One region of the Streptomyces sp. NBC_00239 genome, then DNA from elsewhere that is predicted to be linked to it. Evidence: riboswitches for the same ligand, from Rfam matches in the RefSeq annotation. Region 1 holds a riboswitch; the other holds the start of a gene.
The links. Region 1 has a riboswitch for glycine ahead of gcvP (aminomethyl-transferring glycine dehydrogenase). Riboswitches for the same ligand answer to the same signal wherever they lie in the genome.
Positions count from the first base shown of each region.

Region 2: linked by a shared signal. The riboswitch ahead of gcvT (glycine cleavage system aminomethyltransferase GcvT) and the one ahead of gcvP (aminomethyl-transferring glycine dehydrogenase) in region 1 are both predicted to bind glycine.

Region 1 is NZ_CP108095.1:6,644,672-6,647,872, reverse strand. Features, by position in the region: gene gcvP (aminomethyl-transferring glycine dehydrogenase) at 1-1,824, opposite strand, end outside; glycine riboswitch at 2,021-2,119, opposite strand; gene OG764_RS29235 (PRC-barrel domain-containing protein) at 2,233-2,619, shown strand; gene OG764_RS29230 (DNA polymerase IV) at 2,526-3,201, opposite strand, start outside.
Region 2 is NZ_CP108095.1:2,776,269-2,779,469, reverse strand. Features, by position in the region: gene glyA (serine hydroxymethyltransferase) at 1-360, opposite strand, end outside; gene gcvH (glycine cleavage system protein GcvH) at 389-763, opposite strand; gene gcvT (glycine cleavage system aminomethyltransferase GcvT) at 840-1,955, opposite strand; glycine riboswitch at 2,000-2,126, opposite strand; glycine riboswitch at 2,127-2,235, opposite strand; gene OG764_RS12045 (AAA family ATPase) at 2,409-3,161, shown strand.

The DNA of each region.
Region 1 (3,201 bases):
GGTGCCGTGCGCCGAGGACGGGATGAGGCAGATGGTGCGCTGGGTGTCGCCGTTGGCGCGGTGGTAGGCGCGGACCGCCAGCAGACCGGCCAGCTCACCCTGCGAACCGGCGTTCGGCTGGATGGAGACCTTGTCGTAGCCGGTGACCTCGCAGAGACGTTCCTCCAGCTCGTTGATGAGCGTGAGGTAACCCTCGGCCTGCGCCACCGGGGCGAACGGGTGCAGCTGACCGAATTCGGGCCAGGTGACCGGCTCCATCTCGGTGGTCGCGTTGAGCTTCATGGTGCAGGAGCCCAGCGGGATCATGCCGCGGTCCAGCGCGTAGTCGCGGTCCGAGAGCTTGCGCAGGTAGCGCAGCATCGCGGTCTCGGAGCGGTGCTGGTGGAAGACCGGGTGGGTCAGGTAGTCGTCGGAGCGCAGCAGGCCGGCGGGAAGCGCCTCGGCGACGGACTCGTCGAGGGCCTCGATGTCGGCGGTGACGCCGAAGGCGGCCCAGACGGCCTCGATGTCGGCGCGCAGCGTCGTCTCGTCGCAGGCGGCGGAGACGTGGTCGGCATCGACGCGGAACAGGTTGACGCCGCGCTCGGCGGCGGCGGCCACGACCTCGTCGGCACGGCCCGGGACGCGGGCGGTGAGGGTGTCGAAGAACGCGTCGTGCAGGATCTCGACGCCGCCGGCCTTCAGGCCCGCGGCGAGGATGCCCGCGTAGCGGTGGGTGCGGCGGGCGATCGTCTGCAGGCCCTGGGGGCCGTGGTAGACGGCGTACATGCCGGCCATGACGGCGAGGAGCACCTGGGCCGTACAGATGTTGCTGGTGGCCTTCTCGCGGCGGATGTGCTGCTCGCGGGTCTGCAGCGCGAGGCGGTACGCCTTGTTGCCGTCCGCGTCCACGGACACGCCGACGAGGCGGCCGGGCAGCGAGCGGGCGTGCTTGTCCTGGACGGCCATGTAGCCGGCGTGCGGGCCGCCGAAGCCCATCGGGACGCCGAAGCGCTGGGTGGTGCCGATGGCGATGTCCGCGCCCAGCGCGCCGGGCGAGGTGAGCAGGGTCAGCGCGAGCAGGTCGGCGGCGACGGTGACGACGGCGCCGAGCTCGTGGGCCTGGTCGATCAGCGGCTTGATGTCGCGGACCGCACCGGAGGCGCCCGGGTACTGGATCAGCACGCCGTAGACACCGCGCTCGGCGATCTCGGCGGGGATGCCGGCGGACAGGTCCGCGACGACGACCTCGGTGCCGGTCGGCTCGGCGCGCGTCTCGATGACGGCGATGGTCTGCGGCAGCGCGTCGGCGTCGACGAGGAAGACCCCGCCCTTGACCTTGCCGACCCGGCGGGCCAGCGTCATGGCCTCGGCGGCCGCAGTGCCCTCGTCGAGCAGCGAGGCGCCGGAGGTGGGCAGACCGGTCAGTTCGGCGACGACGGTCTGGAAGTTGAGGAGCGCCTCCAGGCGGCCCTGCGAGATCTCCGGCTGGTACGGCGTGTACGCGGTGTACCAGGCCGGGTTCTCCATGACGTTGCGGAGGATCACCGGCGGGGTGAAGGTCCCGTAGTAGCCCAGGCCGATCATGGAGGACATGACCTTGTTGCGCGACGCGAGGGTGCGCAGCTCGGCGAGGACCTCGGCTTCGGTACGGGCGGCGGGGAGGTTCAGGGCCTCCGCGCTCTTGATCACGTCCGGCACCGCGGCGGCGGTGAGCTCGTCGAGCGAGCCGTAGCCGACCTGGGCGAGCATCTTCGCCTGCGCCTCGGCGTCAGGGCCGATGTGACGCTGTTCGAAGGGGATGCCGCTCTCGAGCTGGGAAAGCGGAATGCGGTGGGCGGTCATGGCAGGAGGCCTCCTGGTCTCGCGACCTTCGAGGGGTGCCACGACGCGGGCACCCGGACGGCCTCCCCCTCTGTCATCTCAACCTGAGAGCTTCACCGGGTCTCCTGGGGGTAACCCGTGGAGGTCCCGGCTTTCACCGTCGGTGAGGAAGGGTCCCGGACACCCGTCCGACGCCCGTCCTGCTTTCCAGAGTGGCCTCGTCCGTGCGGTACGTCTGCCTGAGAGATTCCGGGGAGGATTTGCTCCTTCGGCGCCCCCGTCGTGTTCACTCGGGGGACTCTCCCGCACAGGGTCAGCAGCCGGAAACCAGACTACCAGCGAGGTTGCTGGGACTCCCTCGAGTGGCCCCCTCTCCAAATATGCACTTCTGTAGTCATAACGGAGCAGTTGCGACCAAATGGAGGGACCGTGCAGACCGATATCGATCCGCGCAGCCTGATCGGCCGCAAGGCGTTCGACCGCAATGGCACCAAGATCGGCACGGTCGACGAGGTGTACCTCGACGACGCGACCGGCATCCCGGAATGGGCGGCCGTCCGCACCGGTCTCTTCGGCAGGGACGCCTTCGTCCCGCTGGAGCCCAGCGAGCTGGTCGGGGGCACCCTCCGGGTGCCGTACGAACGCGCTCTCATCAAGGATGCACCCGATTTCGGGGTGGGGCGCCACCTCTCACCGGAGCAGGAACTCCAGCTCTACCACCACTACGGGCTGGACGTGGCGCTGCCCGGCGACATCGCGGCGGCCGCCCCGCCACCGGACCGCGATTTCGGCCGGCTGAGCACGGACGAGGGCTGACCCACCAGCGGCAGCGGCTCCGCGGGCTCCAGGCCCGGATCGTCCACCGCGAAGGTGCGCACCCGGCCCGGAGCGGAACCCGGCTCCTCGAACCGCACGGTCACCCGCCCCACTCCGCTCCCCTGGACCCAGCCGGGCCCGTATTCCGCGTGGCGGACATCACTGCCGGCCGCCCAGTGCCGCTCCGCCGCCGGAACGCCGGCCGGCCCCGCCCCCTCGGGCAGCGCCCCCTCCGCCGCGGGCCCGCCCTCCTCCCCGGCCCCGCCGCCTTCGCGGGCCCCGGGCGCGCCGCTCTCCCCTCCCGCTGCCCGCGCCTCCTCCGCCGCCCTCGCCTCCTCCGCGGCCCGGGCCTCCGCCTCCCCGGCCGCCTGCGCGAACAGATCCTCCTGGGTGTAGTCGGCCAGCCCCGAGACCCCGACCCCCAGCAGCCGCACCCCGCCGGTGGTGTCCACGGCGTCCAGCAGCCGGGCGGCCGCCTCCCGCACCACGGCCGGGTCGTCGGTGGGCCCGCGCAGCGTCTCGGAGCGCGTCAGCGTCGAGAAGTCGTACCGCCGCACCTTGAGGACGATGGTCCGGCCGGAG
Region 2 (3,201 bases), 3.9 Mb from region 1:
GTTCAGGCCCATGATCGTGTCGCCCGGCTTCAGCAGCGCGAACATCGCGGCGGCGTTGGCCTGCGCACCCGAGTGCGGCTGCACGTTCGCGTGCTCGGCGCCGAACAGCGCCTTGATGCGGTCGATCGCGATCTGCTCGACCACGTCGACGTGCTCGCAGCCGCCGTAGTAGCGGCGGCCGGGGTAGCCCTCGGCGTACTTGTTGGTCAGGACCGAGCCCTGGGCCTCCATGACCGCGACCGGAGCGAAGTTCTCCGAGGCGATCATTTCCAGGGTCGACTGCTGGCGGTGGAGCTCGGCGTCGACGGCGGCGGCGACGTCCGGGTCCAGCTCGTGGAGGGAAGAGTTCAGAAGCGACATCGGTATCCCTTAATCCCTACGGTTCCGGTCAGCCCGCGAAGTCGGTGTACTCGTCGGCGGAGAGCAGGTCGGCCGGCTCCTCCGCGACGCGCACCTTGAAGAGCCAGCCGCCCTCGAACGGAGCGGTGTTGACCAGGGACGGGTCGTCGACGACGTCCTGGTTGGCCTCGACGACCTCACCGGTGATCGGGGCGAACAGGTCGCTGACCGACTTGGTGGACTCGAGCTCGCCGCAGGTCTCGCCCGCGGTCACGGTGTCGCCCACCTCGGGGAGCTGCGCGAACACGACGTCACCGAGCGCGTTGGCCGCGAACTCCGTGATGCCGATCGTCGCGACGCCGTCCTCGGCGACCGACACCCACTCGTGCTCCTTGGTGTAGCGCAGCTGCTGGGGGTTGCTCATGACCTGATTCTCCTGGATGCGGGGAAGTGCGAACGGACAGTGGTCTGACGGGGATCGTGCCGGCGGAGCCGGTAGGTCACTTCTGCCGCTTGTAGAACGGCAGGGCGACGACCTCGTACGCCTCATGCGTACCGCGGATGTCGATGCCGACGCCGGAGGTGCCGGGCGCGGCGTGGGCCGCGTCGACGTACGCCATGGCGATCGGCTTGCCCAGCGTCGGGGACGGGGCGCCGGAGGTGACCTCGCCGACGACCTCGCCGCCGACGACGACCGAGAAGCCGGCGCGCGGGACCCGGCGGCCCTCGGCGATCAGCCCGACCAGCTTGCGCGGCGCGGCGGCCGCGGCGCGCTCGGCGGCGGCCTCCAGGGCCGCGCGGCCCACGAAGTCGCCTTCCTTCTCGAACTTCACGACCCGGCCCAGACCCGCGTCGAACGGGGTCAGCGCGGTGGTCAGCTCGTGCCCGTACAGCGGCATGCCCGCCTCCAGGCGCAGCGTGTCGCGGCAGGACAGGCCGGCCGGGACCAGGCCGACGCCCTCGCCGGCCTTCATGAGGGCGTTCCACAGCTCGACCGCGTGCTCGGGCTTGACGAACAGCTCGAAGCCGTCCTCACCGGTGTAGCCGGTGCGCGCGATCAGCGCGGGGACGCCCGCGACGGTGCCCGGCAGGCCGGCGTAGTACTTCAGCCCGTCCAGGTCGGCGTCGGTGAGGGAGGCCAGGATGCCGGGGGACTCGGGGCCCTGGACGGCGATCAGCGCGTACGCGTCGCGGTCGTCGCGGACCTCGGTGTCGAAGCCGGCGGCGCGCTCGGTCAGGGCGTCGAGGACGACCTGCGCGTTGGAGGCGTTCGCGACGACCATGTACTCGGTCTCGCCGAGGCGGTAGACGATCAGGTCGTCGACGATGCCGCCGTCTTCCTGACAGATGTGCGTGTAGCGGGCGCGGCCGACACCGACCGTGGAGATGTTGCCGACCAGCGCGTAGTCGAGCGCCTTGACGGCCTCGGGCCCGGTGAGGGTGATCTCGCCCATGTGCGAGAGGTCGAACAGGCCGGCCTTGGTGCGGACGGCGTTGTGTTCGTCGCGCTCACTGGCGTACCGCAGCGGCATGTCCCAGCCCGCGAAGTCGGTCATCGTCGCGCCGAGCGCGCGGTGGACGGCGTCCAGGGCGGTCAGACGGGGGGTGTTCGTCATAAGGCTGGCTCTCCAAGGCAGGTCCGCGACGGGGCTGAGGACGTTCCTCCCCATCTGTCATCGGAACCTGAGAGGTTCATCACGACCGTACGTGCATACGGAAGCGACTTGCACCTTGGGTGGAGCCGTGCCGGTCTCGTGTCGACCGGTCGGCCCGCTTTTCAGATGTGCCTCGCCCGCGCGGTACGGGGCCTGAGAGATTCAAGGGAGGGACTTGCTCCTTCGGCGTCCGCGGCCGGTCCGGGGGACGGCGGCCGGGGAACTCTCCCGCGCGGATTCAAGCGGCCTTTATGAAGTTGGTCGTGCGGCGTGGCGCGCACATCATTGCACGCACCCGATCCGGGCCGGAACCGTGGGCGGCGCATTACCGTCTCTTTACACTCAGTGGGCATGGGGTCCAGGTGACCCGCCCCCAGCCACCGCTGGGAGGGGCCCCCAGGGGAGGCGATCACTGTGCGGAGATTCGGAGTCCTCGCGGGGACGAGCACGGCGGGCGCCGCGGCGGCCGCGGCCACGCCGGTCGGCGCTGCCGCGGTTCCGGCGCAGCCGGGCGTCCGCCGCCCGGAGGTGCTCGGCGGTCCGCTCGCCGCCGGCCGCCCCGCCGCCGCGGGCCGCGTCCGCGACCTGCGCGGCCTCGGCGGGCGCGGGCCCGGCCGGCTGTCCTTCGGGGCCGGCGACGTCGTCGTGGTCTCGGGCCTGCCCGGCAGCGGCAAGAGCACCCTCATGAAGCGGGCCGTGCCCGACGGCGGCATCGACTCCCAGGACGTCCGCGAGCGCTGGGAGCGCCGGATGCCCGCCCGGCTGCCGTACGGGGCCTACCGGCCGCTGGTGCGGCTCGCCCACTACGCCGGGCTGTGGCAGGCCCTGCGCTCCGGCCGGAGCCTGGTCGTGCACGACTGCGGCAGCCAGGCCTGGGTGCGCGCCCTGCTGGCCCGCGCCGCCCGCCGCCGCGGCCGCTCCCTGCACCTGCTCCTCCTCGACGCGACCCCCGCCCAGGCGCTCGCCGGGCAGGCGGCCCGCGGCCGCGGGGTCTCCGGGTACGCCTTCGACCGCCACCGCGGCACGGTGGCCCGGCTGCTGGACGACGTCGAGCACGGCCGGCTGCCCGCGGGCTGCGCCTCCGCGGTCCTGCTGGACCGGCCCGCGGCCGCCCGGCTGACCGCCCTGGACTTCGGGGCCCGGCCGGATCCCGCCGCCAGGGCTTAGGGTCGTGCGCGTCGGCAGCGGGGAAAGGGCGCGGTGAACA